Regions from separate parts of the Paenibacillus yanchengensis genome, predicted to be linked through region 1. Evidence: predicted binding sites of a transcription regulator. Region 1 holds the regulator's gene; the other holds the start of a gene.
What was found. The regulator LexA, encoded in region 1, represses DNA repair genes until DNA is damaged. The targets are predictions, from matches to a motif close to CGAACATATGTTCG.
Positions count from the first base shown of each region.

Region 2: the regulator LexA is predicted to act here: its motif matches at 4,147-4,160, upstream of ruvC (crossover junction endodeoxyribonuclease RuvC).

Region 1 is NZ_JBHUMH010000060.1:4,668-16,653, reverse strand. Features, by position in the region: gene ACFSTH_RS16925 (TIGR01457 family HAD-type hydrolase) at 1-283, opposite strand, end outside; gene ACFSTH_RS16920 (ribonuclease H-like domain-containing protein) at 307-1,566, opposite strand; gene ACFSTH_RS16915 (DEAD/DEAH box helicase) at 1,563-3,854, opposite strand; gene ACFSTH_RS16910 (1,2-dihydroxy-3-keto-5-methylthiopentene dioxygenase) at 4,004-4,549, shown strand; gene ACFSTH_RS16905 (HAD family hydrolase) at 4,655-5,449, opposite strand; gene ACFSTH_RS16900 (hypothetical protein) at 5,484-5,996, opposite strand; gene ACFSTH_RS16895 (DUF896 domain-containing protein) at 6,052-6,246, opposite strand; gene phnW (2-aminoethylphosphonate--pyruvate transaminase) at 6,550-7,650, shown strand; gene ACFSTH_RS16885 (LysM peptidoglycan-binding domain-containing protein) at 7,762-8,145, opposite strand; gene lexA (transcriptional repressor LexA) at 8,306-8,929, shown strand; gene ACFSTH_RS16875 (hypothetical protein) at 9,252-9,401, opposite strand; gene ACFSTH_RS16870 (M50 family metallopeptidase) at 9,650-10,342, opposite strand; gene ACFSTH_RS16865 (hypothetical protein) at 10,838-11,047, opposite strand; gene ACFSTH_RS16860 (alpha/beta fold hydrolase) at 11,215-11,986, opposite strand, start outside.
Region 2 is NZ_JBHUMH010000016.1:114,837-126,822, reverse strand. Features, by position in the region: gene ACFSTH_RS07725 (SpoIID/LytB domain-containing protein) at 1-1,879, opposite strand, end outside; gene ruvB (Holliday junction branch migration DNA helicase RuvB) at 1,926-2,930, opposite strand; gene ruvA (Holliday junction branch migration protein RuvA) at 2,949-3,578, opposite strand; gene ruvC (crossover junction endodeoxyribonuclease RuvC) at 3,575-4,078, opposite strand; gene ACFSTH_RS07705 (BofC C-terminal domain-containing protein) at 4,276-4,953, opposite strand; gene ACFSTH_RS07700 (LysM peptidoglycan-binding domain-containing protein) at 5,067-7,355, opposite strand; gene ilvE (branched-chain-amino-acid transaminase) at 7,583-8,464, opposite strand; gene pheA (prephenate dehydratase) at 8,517-9,392, opposite strand; gene thrB (homoserine kinase) at 9,389-10,381, opposite strand; gene ACFSTH_RS07680 (homoserine dehydrogenase) at 10,385-11,671, opposite strand; gene ACFSTH_RS07675 (ACT domain-containing protein) at 11,699-11,986, opposite strand, start outside.

The DNA.
Region 1 (11,986 bases):
GTTCACCAACTACAAACACTTTAGCTTCCGGCTGACGTTTCGCTATATATGCGGCAGTTGCGTCTGCTGAAGTACACACATGAGAAGGTTCCGCTATTATATTCATCTCATTAAGTTTTTCTGCCACTAACGCTGCTGATAAAGATGAATTATTAGTGACAAATCGATAAGGTATCTGTTGTTTATGCATGTATGCAATTAGCTCAGGTGCGCCCTCAATTGGGTGACCACCATGATACATAGTACCATCTAAATCAATTAAAAAGCCAATCTTTGTTGTCATTTTACTATACCTCTTTCACTTCACTACAATACCTTTAACTTATTCTGTAGTCTATTCATTCTATGCCTGCATTGCTGCAACCAATTTCTTTCTTTTTCTGTTAATAAATGACTATAACGATTACTGACCAGCATTTGTTCTGCATCATTCATATATTGAAGCGCTACGGTAAAGTTCTTTTCACGGTGCTCAAAAAATTTTGCTATTTCCACGTAACATTCCAATTTTGATTCTATAGAGCTACTATTCATTATAATGACTTTCTGCCACAATAACACAGCTTCCGACCAATATCCAGCTTTCTTATGACGCGTAGCTAATAATATAAGCGCTGTTGCTGTCGAATCTTCCGTTTTTTTGGCTAAATGATACAATGGTTCCGCTAAAGAAGGTACGTTCATTTTCTCTAACCACAAGCCTGTACGAACTAATTCTTCAAATGTTGTAGGTTTAGCTGCTTTTTGCTCCTCTTGTCCGCTAAGCAATTGACCAAAACGAGTAAGCAACGTAGCAAGCGACAAAATGTCCCATTCGTTGTGACGAAAAACACCTTCTAATACGGTAGGATTTTGCTCCGCTAAATATTGAAAATATAATTGAGGAGCTAATGACCCCGGTACATCATCTACTCGTTCAATGCCCAATCGTTTCTCTTCAACATAGCTTAGTTTACATGAAGTCAGTGTATTACGCCAAACCGCCCTAGAAGGATGTAACAAGTCGATATGTTTAGGTTGCCATTGTTTTTGTCGTAAGCGGTTCATTACCATTCTATTTTGCAACAAAGGCCAATCAAAGCTTTTTCCATTATAAGTAACCAAATAGGAATAGGAGTTCATCTTATCTAACATATAAGATAGCATAGCAAACTCCTCTACGGGATGACAAATCAATGCTTGTTCGATAATAAATTGTTCTTGTGCTACATAGCCGATCGATGTCATAAACGGAATGTTCCCCGATCCACTCCCAAGTCCTGTCGTCTCCAAATCAAAGAAAAGTAATTGTTCACTTGATACTTGCTGACCGGGATCAAAGACGGTAAGTGCAGGAATAATATCTAACAATTGCTGCAACTGATAGGCACCGTGTATGTGTTCTAAGGAGTAAGCTAGTTTCCGCAACAAAAAAGATCCATGAGGCGTATTTTCCGTAAACACACCTAATTGAGCCCATACCTTACTTTGTTCGTCATTAGGCATTTTGGCAGTATCATCTACTTTAGATACCGTTTCTTGGTTGCCAGATAGTCTATTAAGCCTGCTACGCAATAAATTACTCATTTCATAGTCTCCGTTTCCTCACCAAAGATCAACTGCAATGCCAATTGTTTTCCTTGTAATCCTACTTCTTCAACGGGACCTACACAGGCAGGGCAGCCAGCTTCGCATCTACATTGTGTAAGTAACGTGTACGCTTGCTCTAATAAATCCGTATGTACCTCATACAATCGCTTACTTAAACCAATGCCGCCTGGATATCTATCATAAAAGAATATAGTAGGTTTATTCGTATAAATCGCCTTTATTTGAGGAACAACTCTTATATCAAACGGATCACACATCAAATACACTGGAGCAATATGAACTAATACGTTTGATAAACCTAGTAAAGCTGACTGTAACTGTTGTTTATTCCATTGATTTGTAACACTATCAGCAAACGAAAACCAATAACTACTCGTATGAAGCTCATCTTCTGGCAAATGAATCGGTCCAGAACCTATATTTTCGTGAGTGCGAAGTTTGATTTTTTTGAAAATAGTCGGTTTAGCATGCAGCGTTATTTCACCTAACGAACATGCTATATTACCAATGATCCGCTCTCGATCAATATGTAATACTTTTAAATCAACCGCAAGATTAGCGTCCGTGTAATAATCGACATCTACTCGTCGGACGTATGCTTTTTTCTCCTCATAATCCAGCTTCTCTACTTGATATTGTAAACCATCATGCAAATAAATAGCTTCTTCATGTATGAGCGTTGGCGCACTAAACCGATCCACTTCACCAATTACTTGATTTCGGTTCGAAACATCGATTACAACGAAATTTTCCGCAGCAGCCGTTCTAAGCGAAATATGATTGGCGGGAAATGATTGATCCATCCAAAACCACCGATCGCCCGAAGCATGTAACACCTTTTCTTCCACTAAAAATTCCATCATATCTTCCAAACGCTCTGCACCAAACTGCTCTCCTTTTACAAAAGGAAGCTCATAAGCAGCACATTTTACATGGTCAATCAAAATCAATAAATTATCAGGCTCAATTAATGCTTGCTCAGCCGGACGATTAAAGAAAAAATCAGGATTTTGTACAATATATTGATCCAAAGGATTGCTACTAGCTACCATAAACGTAACAGAACTTTCTTGTCGTCTGCCCGCTCTACCAGATTGTTGCCACGTACTAGCTACCGTACCAGGATATCCTTGAAGTACACAGGCTTGTAATTGCCCTATATCTATTCCTAGTTCGAGTGCATTCGTACTCACTACTCCTTTAATCTCTCCCGAACGTAAACCTGCTTCTATTTCACGACGTAGTTTTGGCAAATAACCTCCACGATAACCTCGAATAGTTCCTTTGTGAAGCTTGTGTCTAATGGAATCTTGCAAATAGGTAAGTAACAGTTCCACCCTCACTCTACTTCGAGCAAATACGATCGTCTGTACACCTTGTTCCAACAATTTAGTAGCTAACTTTCTAGTCTCTAGTATACTACTCCGCCTAATTCCCAGTTGTTTATTAACGACGGGTGGATTGTAAAAAATAAAATGCTTTTCGCCCATCGGGGCTCCATTATTGTTCACTAATGTCATACTTCGACCTACTAAGCGCTCTGCATGCTGTTGCGGATTATCAATCGTTGCCGATGCACAAATAAACTGTGGATTCGAACCATAAAAATGACAAATACGTAGCAAGCGGCGAATAACATTGGCAACATGACTTCCAAAAACACCACGGTACGCATGAACTTCATCAATAACAATATACTTTAAATTTTCGAATAATTTGATCCACTTCGTATGGTGTGGCAATATAGCTGCATGTAACATATCTGGATTAGTCACGACTATATGTCCAGAGTTACGAATAACAGCTCGCACTTGAGGTGGAGTATCCCCGTCATAAGTATCCGTCTTTATATCAGCTTCCATAGCTTCAATAAATTGATGTAGTTCAGCAACCTGGTCTTGCGCTAGCGCTTTTGTCGGAAATAAATATAATGCTCTTGCTTCATCGTTTTGTAAAATAGATTGTAGTACCGGCAAATTGTAACATAATGTCTTTCCCGATGCCGTTGGTGTTACAGTCACTACATGCGAGCCTGCAGTAGCCGCTTGAAACGAAGCGAATTGATGACTATATAATTGCTCCATCCCCCGATTAATCAATGCCTGCTGCAATTTTGGATGTAATTGTTCTGGTAACGGACTGACAACTGCCTCTCTGGGCGGTATCACCCTCCAGTGAGCTATATTACTCATTATTTCATTATCTTGCCGAAGCTCCTCTAACCAATCCTGTAAACTTTCACTTCTGCCTGTCCATTCATTCATCTCGTTCACCTCTATCATTCCGTGCATTCATCTAGTACTTTCATTGTACAGAATATACGTTCGTGCCGCAATCCAATATCGACAATAATATCAAAATTAGCTATACTTAAACACATCAATTAATGTCTATAGGGAAAGAAGGGATAAGTATGGCTGAAATTAAAATACGCAACACTGGTGAACGAATTACAGGCGAACAAAATGTACGCTCTTTTTTAGATACACAAGAGGTTTTGTATGAACATTGGGATGCTAGTAAACTACCTACCGAGTTACAAAACAAATTTGTACTTTCTGATGAAGAAAAGCAACAAGTATTAGCTACCTTTGACAGTGATATTCGTGATTTGGCAGCACGTCGCGGTTATCAAACGTGGGATATTATTACACTTTCTGATGAAACACCTAACCTAGATGAATTGTTGAAAAAATTCGAAAATGTGCATACACATACAGAAGACGAAGTAAGAGCAATAACAGCTGGTAAAGGTATATTTATCATTAAAGGCACCAAAGATGTAGGTTACTTTGACGTTGAGCTTGAAGCAGGAGATGTTATTTCGGTTCCTGAACACAAACCTCATTTCTTTACATTAATGGACAATCGTCAAATCGTTGCTGTTAGATTATTTATTGAAACAGAAGGATGGATTGCTCATCCATTCGCTGATCCACAATTTGAATCGAAGAACTAATCATTGTCTTAGCTTTAGTATGAGATAATAATAAACAAAAAAACGGAACTGTCCATCGATTCATACGATGATTAGCAGTTCCGTCTGCATTATTATATATATCGATTATGATTGCTCGGCTAGTATCCGTAACAATTCATTCAAATTTTCAATTTCATAAGTAGGAATGATTTCATCATTTCTGGTAGCATGATGACGATTGAGCCAAACAGAATCCATACCAACCCCATTAGCACCCAGTATATCCGTTGTCAATTTATCTCCTACCATCACACCTTCATCAGCTGTTATCTGTAGCTGCTCCATAGCATATTGAAAGATTGACGCTTTCGGCTTACCTTCACCGAATTGTCCAGATATAACAATATGATCGAAATAGGACGCTAATGTTGGAACACCACTTAGTTTTTCTTGCTGTAAATCAGGCGAACCATTCGTTAACAACAATAGTTTATACTTTCCTTTTAATTGCTCTAATACTGCATACGTTTCTTCGTAAATAATCGGTCGTTGTCTACGCTCTGCCGGGAACAATTCCGCTAGTTTCGCACCTAATTCTGCATGATCAACACCAAGTTTTTTTAAGCCATTTGTCCAAGCATCTTTTCTATATGTAGGAACAATTTCTTGCATTTTACGAAAATCTACCAAATCTCCTGCTTTAAAATCTCCCCATAATCCTTCAAAAGGGTTAATTCCGATCATTTTCGTGAATGGATAGAAATCATATGTTTCATATAGTGCACGTGCTTCCATTCGAACAGCTTCCTCTAATTTTTCTGGATCTACATCGACAACACGCGCAGCTTCCATACAAGTAGCCTCAAACGCTTCTTTAATACTACGCTCATCCCACAATAGCGTATCATCCAAATCAAATAGTACTGCTTTTTTCGTCATTTTATTTAGTCTCTCCTCAACCGTTACTTCATTATCAATGTTCCACTACGTTTACATCATTTTTCTTACCGAATTCTATTAGCTTTTGTCCCATCTGTTCTGTCGCAAAACGATTCAACACTTTGGAGTATGTCCATGCTGCACCTGTTTTTGGAGCAATAACAACAGAATCCTTTTGCAAGCGTATTTCTTTAATACCAGTTGCGTATAACGTTTTGTCACCAGTTATTCTTCTTGATTGTACAAAATCTTTCCCAATAGTCAAATAGGGTCTACGGAAAAAGAACATTATTGCTAACACTACATATGCGATAACCGTCACCCAAAACATACCATTTGCCACAAAATCAGGCTGTGCCGTAACAATAAACAAATAACCAAGTATAAACAAAATTAATAAAAATGGAATAACATAATTTCTTCCTTTAAAGACAGACTGTTTACCTTTCTCACTATACAAGCTAATAGGAGAATTTCCAGACTTTTTACGTGTTTGATTGACTTTTTGCATGTTTTTACGAACTTGACGTTCCCAAGAACGAGACATTCCCATCCCTCCATATCTTCTCTATCCATCATGCTGCAAAAAAGGACAACTACAATTAATGTAACTGACCTTCTTCTTCTTCATCAACAAACTTAATACGGTCTAATTCTTGACGCATATTACTTTTGAAATTTTGTAAATATTGTTGTCGTAGATTATCACGCTCTACCACTTCTTCCGTTGTCAAACCTGTTGCTTTCTGTTTGCGCGACAACTCGTTTATTCTTGCTATCAACTGATCGATATTCATTACTAGTAGCCCATCCTCTCACGATTTAAATACTCCATTCTACTTTTACATTTCTACCTATCCCTTGTCAAGTTTACATCCATTTAACAATCAAATTGTAACATGAATATGACGTAATTATTAGATAGCGACCTATTATCGAAAAAAAACAAAAAACAAACTATTAATGTTTTGTAAATTAGATAAATCATCATTGCAACAATTGAAAAAGAAAAGTAAAATTAAAAACAATTAATAATAACAAAAAACAACTAAAAACAAATTGTCCAACAAATTAATCCATGCTGAGAGGATGTATTAAATATGAAGAAGGATCACTACCTACTACTTACGCCAGGACCATTAACAACAACCGCAACTGTTAAAGAAGTAATGTTAAAAGATTGGTGCACTTGGGATGATGAGTATAAACAAATTGTCCAACAAATTAGAAAACAACTATTAGAAGTAGCTGAAGCTTCGGAAGAAAAATATACCGCTATTTTGATGCAAGGTAGTGGAAGTTTTGGAGTCGAATCAGTACTAGGTTCAGTTATTCCGCAATCAGGCAAACTACTCATATTACAAAATGGTGCTTACGGTAAACGTATTGAAGAAATCTGCCACGTATTGCGCATACCTTATCAATCTGTCATATTTGCAGCTAATGAACAAATCAGTGCAGAAACAGTGGAACAGCATTTGCTAGCGGATCCTTCTATCACTCACGTAGCGATGGTACACTGTGAAACAACAACAGGTATTTTAAATCCTCTCGAAGCAGTTGTAAATACAATTAAAAAACATCATAGAATTGCAATTGTTGATGCGATGAGTAGTTTTGGTGGCATCCCAATCGCAACTGAACAACTAAATATCGATTTTCTGATCAGTAGTGCTAATAAGTGCATTCAAGGCGTACCTGGATTTAGCTTCATTATTGCAAAACAGACGGAAATAGAGAAATGCAAAGGGCAAGCACGATCACTTTCCTTAGACTTATATGATCAATGGCAAGCAATGCAAGAAGATCCAGGCAAATGGCGCTTTACATCTCCTACTCATATCGTACGTGCTTTTGCACAAGCTCTATTAGAGCTGGAACAAGAAGGTGGCGTCGCGGCTAGATACGAACGCTATAAAAATAATCAACAAATTCTAGTAGACAGTATGAGCGATGCTGGATTTACCGCTTATTTGCCAAGAGCTTTACAGTCACCGATCATTACAACTTTTATTTATCCAACACATATTTCATTTACGTTTCTAGGTTTTTATAATTTCCTAAAAAATAAAGGCTTTGTTATCTACCCAGGAAAATTATCCGATGTAGAAGTATTTAGAATTGGTAATATTGGCGACATCCATGCAAATGATATTATTGAGCTTTGTGTCGCGGTTGCCCAATATAAAGGACAAGAATAACGTCGATTACTAATCTTCAACAGCAAATATATATAGTAAAGTAATAGAGCGAACCTGTGCGATTGTTACAGTGCTTCGCTCTATTGTTTTATCTTCTGTTCCACAGAGTTGTCAGAATTTTGGAATAATAAGGCGTTGTCCAATTAAAATTTCGGATGATGTTAATAAATTACGATCTTTAATCTTATGGATTAGTTGCCTAACATCTTTATTATTTGGACCATATTGCTGCGCAATTGACCACAATGTATCGCCAGCAGTCGCAAATACGACATATTCACCAACCTGTGGTTGATCCGAATATTGATCAGAAGCATTAATTGTAACTAATACAGATATAGACAAAAACAATGTTAAAACGATAATATTTATAACCACTTTAGACTGTAGGCGAGTAAACTCCTTTATATAACGAACCTTATTCGAATACTTCCTAGATTCTTCTGTTCTATTATCACCATAAATCGACTTATATGAGCTTGTATGTATGTACATTTCGTCATCTCCCCAAACATTTGTTCTATTTCGATTGTAGCACGAACGCACGTTTGGTTCAAGATAAAAATAGAATGTTTGTTCGCAAGAACTTGTGTTTGTACGAACGGCGGTTCTATGTTATAATTTATGTTAATTATGAAGAATGGAGTTGATTGTCGTGACCAAAATTTCCAAACGACAGCTGGCGATTCTCGATTTCATCAAACAAGAAGTGAAAGATAAGGGCTACCCTCCTTCCGTCCGAGAAATTGCAGAAGCGGTTGGACTACTATCAAGCTCTACGGTTCACGGCCATCTGGATCGATTAGAGAAAAAAGGATTTATTCGCCGAGATCCAACTAAGCCACGTGCTATTGAAATACTTAATCAAGAATCAGATCAAGACACTTTTACACCACTACCTGTCGTAACAGTCCCAGTAGTTGGTAGGGTAACAGCCGGATTACCGATAACTGCAACAGAAAATATTGAAGATTATTTTCCATTACCTACTCATTTCGTAGGTGAACACACTGTATTTATTTTAAACGTTATTGGAGACAGTATGATTGAGAAAGGTATACATAATGGCGATTACGTTATTGTTCGCCAGCAACAAACCGCGAACAATGGAGAAGTTGTCGTTGCTATGACAGAGGAAGATGAAGCAACTGTTAAAACTTTCTATAAAGAAAAAGATCATATTCGTTTACAACCAGAGAACGAAACAATGCAGCCCATTCGGCTTCCGAATGTGACGATATTAGGAAAAGTCATCGGTTTATTTAGAGATTTGCAATAATACACAAACACCCAGTCAACTCCCCCCTATAGTGCATAACCTATACTATATCCGCAGGGCAGGGAGGTGAAGAACAATATGTCAGCATTCGGTGGTGCACACTCAAACACAGGTTCAATTCTTGTGCTTTTCATCCTCTTGGTAATTATTTCTTGCAGCTTTGTAGGCTTCGGCAAAAACAACTGCTGCTAATATCAGCTTAAGCTAAACTTGCCGCAACAAAATAGTCTGTAAGTGATATCAGGGACCACTCCTTAGTAGCATTCATTGCTGCATTGGAGATGGTCCCTTCACCCGTTTAAGAAAAGTTTTACAATATACTTTATTTATTATTTTTCGAAACAGCAATTGCAATATATAGTAGGAGTCCAAAAGCTGCTCCACCAAGTAAGATCAAACCAAACGTGCCTAAGAATAATGATAAGTATGCAATAGCCATCCCCAAGATCATAAACCCTAATATGTTTTTCAAGAGTCTCCTCCTAGATAATTAATTTCAATTGTACTATAGCTATATAGCATAAAAAACTGTAAGATACTTTTCAACTTACAGTTAAGTTATGGTCACTTTGTGTTAAAAAAGCTTCTTTTCACAGTCATAATTTTTTATTCCAATTTTCGAAACATATGAGATTTTGTAATTTTGACCCAATTGAAATGAAATCACGAAAAGTAAAGGAATACAGTGTAGAGTACCCTGTTTCACAATTAATTGACGTGTTACATTCCCAAACTTTCATCTATCGGTTCTGGTTCTTTACGAAACAGTAACATTGTAGAATGTTTGGCACACCACAAGGAAAATAACGTGAACAGTATTCCCCAAACGAAAGCTGGCACATGCGTATAATTGCTCAGATTTGTCGCATCACCTGCTATAGAAGGATATAAAAACGACATCGATAATATCGTAAAAGAGCTAAGTACCGACTCGACTAAACATATAAAAGCAATGAGCAAATAATAGCCGTTACGCAGCCAAGATGGAGCAAAAGCATAAACTAAAATCGTGACTGCAACAAATCCTCCACTCCACATCATGCCATAGTTATTTCGTACAAATAAAAGAAGTCCAATTAAAGCTAACGAAGCAATGACAATTAAACCGGCCTTTACTTTGCGATGAGCGAATAAAAAGAACAACAAAACTGCAAACATTGCTGAGCCTGTATAACCAGCCAATGAAATTGGAATCCCCTTCCACGCACTGGCGAAGGAAGTCAGTGTGACACCGCTCTGATCGCTGAATAGATAAATATACCTCACCTTTCCAGACAGTACTAAAGTAACCAATGCATGAGACAGCTCATGGATCAATGTATCCACATTACGGAAAAAGAAAGAAAACGGGGTTAATCGAGTCAGCATAGCCGTCACAATTAAGACCGCTGCCATTTTTAGCCATGCATACATGGGTATATATACCTCCTAAGTCAAACATTGTGGATTCATCTTATCACATCTTTCATCCTTTGACGATCCACTCTCACCGACATAAAGTAAATAAACTACTCTCTAAAAAAAGAAACAAGCAACTAATTAGAAATATAAATCTTCTGTATGAAGAAATAAAAAAACTATCTCCAGAACGGTTAAGGCAACTCAAGTTTTCTGTACATATTCATAGTGAAGAAAAAATACCATCTAAAGTTTTTAATGGAGTAATAATAACAACTTCACTACTTATAGCTTTAATGACTATAGTAGTTTCCGTAGCTTCTCTTTCCCCAGAAGAAGTAAAGATATCATTTTTACAAAACTCAATTCATACTTTAGAACGATTACCTCATCTTGCATTTGCAATATTAGCAATGTTTGTAGCTGTTATGATCCATGTAGTGATAGAAGATAGCAAAAACAAATTTATAAAGAAATTTTCAGTTGTCATTGATGAGATTGAAAGGGAACTTAATTCAAGTCATCCTTCTGCAACTCAATATCTAGCTCAATCAACTTACGTAAATTGTCGACGCTTTGTATTTCGATATGGCCCTTCTGAAAATTACGAACCCATCGAGCGATAGCAGCCTTAATTATCTTGCGGTACTGTTCCTTACTCTCGATGATCCCAAGCATGATCTCAGCTTCATGCTGCTGCAGTAATTCATCTACATGCATTCGCAAATCGTAGCCACGGCTGTACATGATCTCATGCAGGGGTGTCACCCTGGTTAGCGGAGAGACGTTACTGCGTCTCTCTTTTTATTTTGTTGTGGCATAAAAAAATCCGCCCAACATCAGGCGGTTGATTCTAAATTAATTTCCCCGGTTTGTTAAAGAGACGATCAGCCAATAAATTGCATTAATAGCTGGTTGAACTTGTCACGTTCTTCCCAGAAAGCACCATGACCGCTATATTGAAATGGAACAAGTTGTGAATTTTTAATTAGCTTATTTGTTTCCTGAGCATTGATAAAGGGAACGATTTTATCATGGATGCCATGAATAATTAATGTAGGTACAAATATTTTGCTAAGATCATTGTACACATTCTCATCTCTTAGTGTAGTCATGACTGCCGCAGTCGACCAACTAGCTGCTTGTAATCCCATTTGAAAGAACCAGTCCGAGAATGGCTCCGTAATATACTGGAAAAAAAAGAGATCCGTTACTCCTTGCAACATTTTAGGACGATCATTTAGTGTTCCTGTAATGAACATATTTGCAAGTTCTTCTGGCACACTAGTCGGAGATGCAGCGTCTATAAGAACAAGCTTGGATACTCCATAACCTTGATGGCGAGCCATATATCGAATCGAGATTGCTCCCCCTGTGGAGTGTCCTGCTAATGTGAAGTTTTTTAACTGCAATGCACCTACTACTGCACGGATATCATCTGCCAATCTGTCAAAATTGTAGCCACTAAATGGTTTATCAGAGTTACCGTAACCTCTCCAGTCAATGCCTATACATCGGTACCCCATTGCTGGAAGAATATTAAAATGATATTCAAACTGCTTATGGTTTAAAGGCCAACCATGTATAAATAGTATTGTTTTACTCCCCTCTGGGTTCACATCCTCTACATATATTTTCACACCTGGTTCTACAGTAACA
Region 2 (11,986 bases), on a different contig from region 1:
CAAACCGTGTACTAGGTAGTGATCCCTTCACTCCTAAAGCAGAACGAAATTGATCTGGTGATGTTATATTTACTTTCGTGCCATTGACTGATACTTCTATCACTCGTCCAGAAGGACCCCGTTTTGTAACTTCCAATTTTTCAATCGGACCTTTCACTTTCGGATTAGCTCGTCCATTCAAAGCTGTTAATAATTCTGCCGGCTCATTAGCTTCTCGCCGCCAATGCATCGGATTTGTTTCTACTACTTCTTCCAATACAGTTAATACTGCTCCCTTTGACAAACTAGCAACAATTGGCATCGTATCTGTTGGGGTAGGATTAGTTCGCAATGAAATATTATTACCTGACACATCCACCATTCGGCTTCCAGCCATCGTTTGTTTGCCATTATCAGCAACATCTTTCTCGGATACAAAACCTACTTTATTATCTTTAGTTGCCACTTTGAACCAGCGTACTTTATTACGTGCAGCAATTTCATCGGGGCTATTCGCTGATTTTAAATAGGGAATAGAAGAACCCCACGCTTCCACAGAATCAGCACTTGCTCCACCGGCATTCGATGAATACAGTGCTTCAATTAACTTGCCATTATGTTTAAGGACGTAACCAGCAGTTTCATTAACCGCACGAGTAGTCGTATCTTGTTCCACAGCTATACCATTATAAACTTGACTTAACGTCGTATCAACTACATGTGCCACTTGAAAATTAAGTCCCTTTTGCAAAGCAAACGTGCGTGCTGCTACCGCTTGAGCCTTCAGCGCTTCCATTGGCCAAGATGGATACATTTCTACTGCAACAACAGAATATAAGTACTGCTCTAATGATAGTTCATTAATAACTGCTAGCTTCTCGTTAAATTTACTTAATTCAAATTGCCCTCTATACTCTCTGGCAGAACGCTCAACCAATTTAATGGGTTGCTCTGAAGATTTCGGTGTAACGAGTACTTTATTAGTTGAACCAGCAATTTGTAACGCCTTTGCCCCTTTGCTCGCTCCATTTGTGTAATCATCATAAACTATAATGTATGGCTCTGATGATTCCACTTTGGAAAACACTATCTCATTTGCTAATGTCTTTAACGTTTGTTCCACTGTTTTCAAGGCCGCCTCTGTTGATTGTGCTCCTACTAACACAGTGTACACGACGTTTCCTGTTACTTTATCTTGATTCATCCCAATCGCTACTGGAAGACCCGTTACCGTTAATAACTCTGCCGCTTGGGTGGCTGCTTGCTCTGTAGCATAACTAGTAGACTGCATATTGTATGGTCCTAATACACTAGTTTTAAATTGTTTCGTTATCCCTAGCAGTTTACTATCTGTTTGCCACCGTTTTAAAGCTCCATTAGCCGCTGCAAGTGTCTCATATGAACCTTCTACTACTTCGTATGTCATGGCACTACTTGCTATTTTTTTACGAATAAGTCCAGTACCTTTCGCTGCTTGTAAATGCTTTAATGCAGCTCTTGCCGTTTCTATATTAGTTGTCTCTAGCACTTTTACTTTATAATCATTTAAACCAATGTGCACCGTCTGTTGGCTATCTATCGTGAACAATGGTTGGATTGCTCCGCCATCTCGTTTCATTCCGATTTGCATTCCACCAGTCGATGAAAAAGTTGCTGTATTGGTTATATTTGTATATTTTCCAGGCAAGTTTAAAAACAAAGCTACTCTTATTTGCTGATCAGTAAAATTTTTTGTTGTTTGTACGGTTTCGTTTGCCGAAGCATGTCCAATAACTCGCTCACTATGTGATAAAGCTGGTGTCATGGAAACGATCGTTGCTAACGCAACAGTACTTATCATCATTCGTTTAATTGAGCGGAATAATCTTTGCTGCCTTGTTTGACGCTTATTTTTTGTCACTATGAACCACTCCTAACTAAAATCATTACGAAATATGCTGTATCTGTTAATTACGTTCGGGCGGAGTTAAACCAAGATGTTTATACGCTTGATCAGTAGCGATACGTCCTCTTGGTGTACGTTGTAAAAATCCGATTTGCATCAAATATGGCTCATTTACATCTTCTATCGTTTGACTCTCTTCTCCAATTGTAGCTGCTATTGTATCCAAACCAACAGCCCGCCCGCTGAAGGTAGTCATCATCGCTAATAACATTTTATGATCAATATGATCAAGCCCTTGTGGATCAACCTGTAATAACTCAAGTGCTCCCTGTGCAATAGTATGAGTAATAATTCCGTCGCCCCGTACTTGAGCAAAATCACGTACCCGCTTTAGTAACCGATTAGCAATACGTGGTGTTCCACGCGAACGAATAGCTATTTCCATAGCTGCTTCTCCAACAATACTTACACCCAATATTTCCGCAGCACGAGAAACAATAAATGCCAACTCGTCTACGTTGTAATATTCAAGCCGACTAACTACACCAAATCGATCTCGTAATGGCGCTGACAATAAACCTGCTCGTGTCGTTGCGCCTATTAAAGTGAATGGTGGTAAATCTAATCGCACCGATCTTGCCCCAGGTCCTTTGCCAATCATAATATCTAGTGCATAATCTTCCATCGCTGGATATAATACTTCTTCTACCGTTCGATGTAACCGATGGATTTCATCAATGAATAACACATCGCCTTCTTGTAGATTCGTAAGCAAAGCAGCCAAATCTCCAGGACGTTCAATTGCCGGACCAGATGTTATTCTTAAATTTACACCTAGTTCATTTGCAATAATAGTAGATAATGTCGTTTTTCCAAGCCCAGGTGGTCCATACAATAACACGTGATCAAGTGCTTCCTTACGCAGTTTAGCAGCTTCTATGTAAATGGTTAAATTTTCTTTCACTTTTGTTTGACCAATGTATTCTGCTAAATAGCGGGGACGCAAACTCAACTCGACAGCTTGATCCTCCATCATCAGGTTTGCAGAAATAATCCGCTCATCCATTCGCTATCGCCCCTTTCCTTAACCTTTGAACAGTTGTTGCAATGCCTTTTTCATTAATACATCGATCGATTCATCGCCTGTCATCTGTTGCTGTAAGCTTACATAAGCACGATCAAGTTCAGCGGTCGTATATCCAAGCGCAATTAATCCTTCGCGAGCTGCTTGCCAATTTTCATCGCCTGCTTCGGCTAAATCATCCATAGGTAGTGCCATCAGACCATCGCTATATAATAAACTGTCTTCCGTCACTAACGCGCCAAGTTTATCCTTCAAGTCTAAAATGATCCGCTGCGCAGTTTTTTTACCGATACCAGGAAGCTTAGTTAGAAATGCAATGTTTTCCTGTTGAATTGCTTGGACCACTTGTTCAGGTTTGCCGGCAGATAAAATACCTAGCGCTACGCGAGGACCAATTCCAGTAACATCTAGCAGCTTACGAAATAACGTTTGTTCATTACGTGTATAAAAGCCATATAATAAAGTGGCATCATCTCGCACATGATAATGAATATATACGACTACCTTCTCATCTTTTATAGAAAACAAATAAGGATTTGGCGTAAATACGCGGTAACCGATCCCATTCACTTCGATTACAATATAATCAGACTCCACATGCGCTACATCGCCACGCAAAAAATCTATCATTTCCGAGACACCTCATTTAATTTGTTCATCACCCCTGCGGAATGCGCATGACATATTGCTATCGCTAGTGCATCAGCCACATCATCTGGCTTCGGTATAGCAGATAATTTCAACAGCATCTTCACCATCTCTTGCACTTGATTTTTCTCTGCTTTACCATAACCAACTACACCTTGCTTCACTTGAAGCGGTGTATATTCGGCAACGGATATCCCTCGTTGTACTGCAGCCAGAATAATAACGCCCCTCGCTTGCCCTACTGAAAAAGCAGTCGTAACATTACGATTAAAAAATAATTTTTCTATAGCAACCGCATCAGGTTTGTAGCGATCCATCAGTGCAGCAGCAGAATCATACACTTGCAGTAATCTTTCTGCTTCTGGTGTATGTGCTTCTGTCTGAATAGCTCCATATTGTACAGGAGTTAATCGATGCCCGATGTAATCTATAAAACCAAAGCCTGCAATTGCAATACCCGGGTCAATGCCTAAAACACGCAAGCTGCCAACTCCTTTTCACGTTCATTATAATATGCCATCTTTCATTATAACAAATATACTGTCTAATGAGAACAGACGTTTGACATAGCTCTTGTTAACTACCGTTTATTTTAATGTACACAATAAAAAAAGCGAATGCAGATGAACATTTCTTCATCGCATTCGCACCAGTTATACCTATTGCATAAACAGAATCTTTAATAATCCTCTTGACTATTTCGTTCCATCGCAAAATCACTAAACGTTTCTAATACGCTATTAAATTCCTCAATATCAGTTACTGGGATACCTTTTGTTAACTCTGTTATTCTCTCTTGTGGCAAATTACTTTCCATGTATTGAACATCGATTTGAAAAAAAGTACGCATTATTTTTTCTTGATCTGGTAATCCATCAAACAAAGAAAAGTTTCCATTGCGATCTAATCCAAAATAGGCGTTCGATTTGCAATAATTGGATAAATCGTCTACATAACTTCTTACAATAGCTACCTGTTTCTGTTCATTGAAAAAGATAGTCCAATCTGGGTGACCGATCACTACTTCAGCTATTTCTTTTGGCTCCATTGTTCCAAGCAACTGCTGATCCTCACCGCAGGCATATATTTGTTGAAAGTAAACAGGCAATGGTTCCGTCATATCGTTAAGTTTTTCTATCGATATTTTCTTTCCAGACATCATAGTACTTAATGATTGATCATCCAATGCTTGATTTTCTATCGCTGCATCGTGTTCTTTACTAGCTGCACTAACCGTGCTCACTCTACTTAATGGTGTAAAAGCTATCATCAAACCAACGATGGCAACTATCCAAAATGACAACTTATTTCTGCGCCATCTTCGCTTCAACTGCTTCCACCAGCTCGTTAGCATCATATGGAAGCCTCCCTTATTTTGTTTAGTATAGTATGCTTCTTCCGCTTATTTACTATACACAACTAAAACAAGTTTTGTTGAAGCTATGTTTGACGGATAAATAGTCAATCGATTTAACGATTATTTTTCAACCAAGGAGAGCCGGTTTTTTTTTTCGTTATAGTTTTTTTGTTTTTTGCTGATGACGGTACACTTTTAATATTTACTTTTTTTTTGGTTTTTCTCGTTGTACTTTTAGGTGAATATTGTCCTAGCTTAACTTCTTCTACTGGTTCTTGTTCTGGCATGTATTGCGATTGCTGCCATTGATTTTGTTGCTCCGATTGTCGTTTCCCACAATCACATTCCGAACTTGCAGCGCCTGAGTAATGAATAACCGGTTCTGGCATCCAATTATAATCCGGTGTAGCAGGCCATCCTTCATAGAAATAGCCATCTTGCGGGCGGTACTGCAATTGTTCCGCATATACTTGCGGCTGCTCTGCATAGTAACTATAGCCATACCCTGGAGGTGGATACATCGCAGACATAGCGTTAAAGTACTCACTGTTCGGCATAGATTGCGTTACTGGTTCATATGGAGACATGTTACTTCCTTTTACTGCAGCAGGATAAGCGGACATGTTACTTCCTTTTGCTGCAGCAGGATAAGCGGACATGTTACTTCCTTTTGCTGCAGCAGGATAAGCGGACATGTTACTGTAAGAAGAATATTGTGGTTGATAATCATAATTACCTTGATGGCAACCACACCCACACGGCTGATGGTAGGTTTGTGCATACATCGGCGGTTGAGCATATGGAGCTGGAGCTGGTTTTTGTTCGTATTGTTGCATATACACCGATGGTTTTTGATTGGCATACGCTTCTGCATTCGACATAACTTCCATTGCTGGAGTACTGTATTGTTTAAATAATTCAATATTATTCAAATACTCTGATTGTTGCGGATTCACTATATTTTCAGCTGGCATCATAATAGGCAACGTTTTTTCAGCATACGGCTTTTGCGCTGCTTGCATCTGCATTGGCGCATTTGGCTTCTGTGCTGCTTGCATTTGCATTGGCGCATTTGGCTTCTGTGCTGCTTGCATTTGCATTGGCGCATTTGGCTTCTGTGCTGCTTGCATCTGCATCGGAGCGTTAGGCTTTTGCGCTGCTTGCATCTGTATCGGTGCATTCGGCTTTTGCGCTGCTTGCATCTGCATCGGTGCATTCGGCTTTTGCGCTGCTTGCATCTGCATCGGAGCGTTAGGCTTTTGCGCTGCTTGCATTTGCATCGATGCATTCGGCTTTTGCGCTGCTTGCATTTGCATGGGTGCATTCGGCTTTTGCGTCGCTTGCATTTGTATCGGTGCATTTGGCTTCTGTGCTGCTTGCATTTGCATCGGAGCGTTCGGCTTCTGTGCTGCTTGCATTTGCATCGGTGCATTTGGCTTTTGCGCTGCTTGCATCTGCATCGGTGCATTCGGCTTTTGCGCTGCTTGCATCTGCATCGGAGCGTTAGGCTTTTGCGCTGCTTGCATCTGCATCGGAGCGTTAGGCTTTTGCGTCGCTTGCATCTGTATCGGTGCATTCGGCTTTTGTGTCGCCTGCGGCATAATCGGTGCATTCGGCTTTTGCGTCGCTTGCGGCATAATCGGTGCATTTGGCTTTTGCGTCGCTTGCGGCATAATCGGTGCATTCGGCTTTTGCGTCGCCTGCGGCATAATCGGCGCATTCGGCTTTTGCGTCGCTTGCGGCATAATTGGTGCATTTGGCTTTTGCGTTGCTTGCGGCATAATCGGAGCATTCGGCTTTTGAGTTGCTTGCGGCTTGATCGGCGCATTCGGCTTTTTAATAGCAGCTGGTGCAACTTTTGCCGGAGCTGGTTTTTCTACAACAGCAGGTGGAACAGGAGTGATAATCTGTGTCGACTGCTTTTTTATTTGAGTTGGTGCTGTAGATATTTTATTTGGTGTCGATTGCGCTGCCGGATTTATACTCGTATTTACTTTATGTGTTGTTGCACTAGGTGAATACGTCGTATTCGGTTTAGGGTGACCAATTGTCGTTTGACCACCTTTTGCTTTCGGAATATTAACAATTTCGCCTAATAACAATACGTTAGGATTTTTCAAATGCGGATTCGCATGAATCATTGTAGCAAGCGGAACTCCCCACTCTTTCGATAATTTCCACAAAGTGTCCCCTTGTTTAATCGCATACTGCTGAACAATTTCTACACCATGCATACTTCCACTACCAGAATGAGTAGCCGGAACCTTTACTTTCATGCCAACAGTTATTTTATTAGGGTCAGAAATTTGAGGGTTCATTTGAATAACTTGCTCCAACGAAACATTATACTTCTGAGCAATTTGGTACAATGATTCTCCTTGCTTAACAATATGAATCTTCACTTAAAAATTACCTCCTGTCACTTATCAAAATAATATTACATGATGAATGCCTCTTTTCAGTCCATACATCCTATGCAACAGATAGGCAACTCTCTCCTATTTTTCGAAAAAAAATATTTTTATACTGAAATTAAAAAACCAGCAAAATGTTACTTTGCTGGTTTACGCTAAAATAATGATACTATATCGTTATATATGTACAAACGTTTCATCCCATTACTATCTTATTAGTCAAACGCTCGTACCCCATCAACTTTAACAAGCTCACGAAATTTTTGTAATAAATGAGTTGTTATTGGACCGGCTTTTCCTGATCCAATCTTGCGTCCATCCACTTCTCGAACAGCAATCACTTCAGCAGCAGTACCTGTGAAAAATACTTCGTCTGCTACGTAAACATCATGTAGTGTAAATGGTTCCTCTTTTAGTTTATAGCCAAGCTGTTCACAAAGCTCCATAATAGCAGCACGTGTAATTCCTTCTAATGCACCAATATAACATGGAGGAGTATAGACAACATTGTTTTTCACTATAAAAATATTATCGCTTGATCCTTCTGCTACATATCCTTGCGCATTTAACATAATCGCTTCCCCGACACCTGCTAAATTAGCTTGGATTTTCACTAAAATATTGTTTAAATAATTTAACGACTTAATTTTCGGATTTAGTGCATCTGGAATGTTACGGCGTTGGGACACAGATACTGACACTAGCCCATCCCGATACGCTTCTTCTGAATAGATAGCTAATTGCTCCACAATAATGATTACAGAGGCTGTTGGGCAACGTCTTGGGTCAAGTCCCAAATTACCTGGACCACGCGAAACAATCAAACGAATATATCCGTCACGCATCTCGTTACGACGTAAAGTTTCAATAACAGCAGCTTCCATCTCTTCTATCGTAAGTGGAATATCTAACATAATAGATTTCGCAGAATCATATAAACGATCTAAATGTTCTTTGTTTTTAAATATGTTGCCATCATATATTCGAATCCCTTCAAAAATACCGTCACCATACAAAAAACCATGATCATAAACTGAAATTTTTGCATCTTCTTTGGAAACAAACTCTCCATTTAAATAAATCCATTGTTGCTTCATTTAATTAGTTGCACCTCCGTGTAATAATGTGCTGACAAGTAATATATATGGTCTAGTTACATAATTGCTCGTATGTAAATCTAGGGTAACTACCTAATATTCTAACTTGACAACCTATAGCTTCAATTTCTTGCAATGCTGACGGCAAAAGTACTGTATCCAATGCCATTTCAATTTCAATATAAAAATAATAATTTCCTAATTTCTTTTTCGTAGGCCGAGATTCAATTCGTGATAAGTTAATTCTACGCCATGCGAAAGCCGACAATACTTGATGGAGCGCACCAGGATAATCTTCAGGTAATGTCACCAATATGCTCGTTTTAACTCGGTCTGATTGTTTCGCTTCATACGGCTTTGAACCAACTAAAAAGAATCTAGTAAAATTATTATTATGATCCGTTATACTACGTGCCATCACATCAAGCCCATTATTACTAGCCGCAATTAGTGTACCTATAGCAGCAATGCCTTGTCCTGGTTGTTTGGTAACCATCTTAACCGCTTCTGCTGTACTGCTCGTATGCTCACGTTCCGTTTGTGGCAAATGTTCATTTAAAAACTGTAAACATTGCGCCATAGCTACAGGATGACTAATAACTTTTTTTATTTTGCTAAAATCAACTTGTCCGGCTTCATTCAAAAATTCTGCTTGATTCCCAATTAAATTTTGAATAGACGGATAGACCCATTCCGCTTGTATTGGTAAGTCCACTTCATGAACTAACCAATCCATATGTAGCGAAACAGATCCTTCAATTGTATTTTCAATAGGAATAATACTATAATCGCTTATATTATTTACCGTTGATAAGAACACATCTGAAATAAGGCGATGATACTTCCACGCTACCGTCTCTCCATGAAAAAAGTGACGAGCTGCTTCATCTGATACAGATCCAGCTGGCAATAATGCTACTGATTTCATACGTTTATTTCTCCTTTAATTCTATCCAAAAACGGTAGTTGTAAACTTTCACTAACTGCTTGCTTCATTACGACAGAACCATTATTACACGGATCAAGCCAATGCGTACTCGCTGTTATATTTTGCTCTGATAATGTTTCCAATAAAAAACGCTCTAATTGATTTTTACTTGTAGCCGCTAAATCTCGGTCTACAAAAGTAATAATCGTTGGTCCAGCTCCACTTAATGCTACACCTAAAGCTCCATGCTGTACAGACTGTTCAAGAATATGTGACATACCTGGAATTAATGGCGTTCGATACGGTTGGTGTAATCGATCCTGCATAGCATGAGCGAGTAACTGTAGCTGACCAGTAGCTAAAGCGGCAACTAGCAAAGAGCTACGACCAACGTTAAATACAGCATCCGCCATTTCTAACTCGTCAGGTATAACCTGACGTGCTTTTTCGGTAGCGAGATGAAACTCAGGAATAACAACTAAAGTCGTTAACTGTGATGGTGGCGTTAATTTTACATACTCTGCTTTTTCGCCATCCCATGCCGCTACCACGATACCACCAAACATAGATGCTCCTACGTTATCTGGATGTCCTTCAAGTGCAGTCGCAATTTGAAACAAGCGATTATCGGATAATGGCGAATCGATCAAGGCATTAGCAGCAATCAATGCGGCAATAATTGCCGTTGCACTACTACCAAGCCCTCTCGTTAATGGAATATCACTATAAAATTTGATGTGCAAGTCAGGAACTGCTACCCCAGCTTCCAAAAACACCATTTGTGCTACTTTATAAATTAAATTTGATTTATCTTTTGGCAGTTCTTCATTACCTTCTCCATAAAATTCGAACGTCGTTGTGTCGGCTACTGATATTTCTAACCAAGCATATAAGGATAGCGCCATACCGAGCGTGTCGAATCCTGGACCTAAGTTAGCTGTACTTGCTGGAACTCTGACTAATACTGAATTTTGATTTATCTGTTTCATCGTTTAACCTTCCACTCGATACACACTTTTGACTTTTTGAACAACATCCATCGTTGTAAATACATCTAATACTTTGTCGATTGCTGCTTTGTTAGCATCATGTGTAATAATAATAATTTCCGCTTCTGGTAACGCTGGATTAGGCTGTTGTAATACCGCATCCAAACTAACATCGTAATCGCCAAATACTTTCGATATGCTAGACAAGACGCCAGCTTTATCTGCTACTTCTAGCAGCATAAAATATTGCGATACAATTTGATCATCCGATTTCAATTTAATATCTTTGTAGGCATAATTAGCTTGTTTACCTGATACTCCAAGTCTAATGTTTTTCACTACAGCAACTAAATCAGCTACAATCGAAGTCGCAGTAGGAAGCTCACCTGCTCCTGGTCCATAGAACATCGTTTCGCCAACCGCTTCGCCATATACATACACAGCGTTAAACACACCGTTAACAGAAGCGATAGGATGAGTTTGTTTGACCATTGTTGGTTGAACGCTAACACTGATCAAATCTTCTTCTCGTTCAGCAATACCTAGCAATTTCAATTCGTAACCCAATTTTTTGGCATAAGCAATATCTTCTTTGGATACGCTAGATATCCCTTTTACTTGTACGTTATCTAATGAAAAGTGTGATCTAAATCCGAGTGATGCCAAAATTGTCATTTTACGTGCGGCATCCAATCCTTCTACATCCGCTGTTGGATCTGCTTCCGCATATCCAAGCTGTTGTGCTTCTTCTAGCACATCATTATACGATGCACCTTCTTGACTCATCTTAGATAAAATATAATTTGTAGTACCGTTAACGATACCCATAATTTTCGTTAAACGATCGGAAGAAAAACCATCTAATAACGTTCTAATAATCGGTATTCCACCAGCGACACTAGCTTCATAATAAATATCACAACCATGTTGACGTGCAATTTCAAATAATTCTGGTCCATGAAGCGCCATTAAATCTTTATTAGCAGTTACCACATGTTTCCCACTACGTAACGCTTCTTCAATATATTGCTTTGTATGGTCCACTCCACCCATTACTTCTATGACAACATCAATTTCAGCATCGCGCACAACTTCCCAAGGATCTTCTGTAAACTTACTTACATCTACATCAACCGCACGTTGTTTATTTAATGATTTTACAGACACTTTCGCTATTTCGATAGGTGAGCCACATTGGTTTAATAAATCTTCTTGGTGACCTTCTACAATGCGAACTACTCCTGTACCAACTGTACCTAATCCTAACAAACCAACTTTAATTGCTTTCATGCCATTCCCTCCAGATTTAATCTCCTCTTAACCTTGCCCTACAATAATCGCACTACGTACCCCTTGTTGCTGATGCAATAACCGAATTAATTCAGAAACATCTATATCCATCTCTGATATATCCACTGAAATAACGACATTCGCATAACCTTGTAATGGAATAGACTGGTTCATCGTCAGTATACTGCCTTGTTGCCCGGCTACCAACGCTAACACAGGCGATAATACGCCAGAACGGTGTTCGAGATCCATAGCTATCGTTACAATTCTTTCCTTTGGCAGCTCTGTTAATGGATATACACCATCTTTATATTT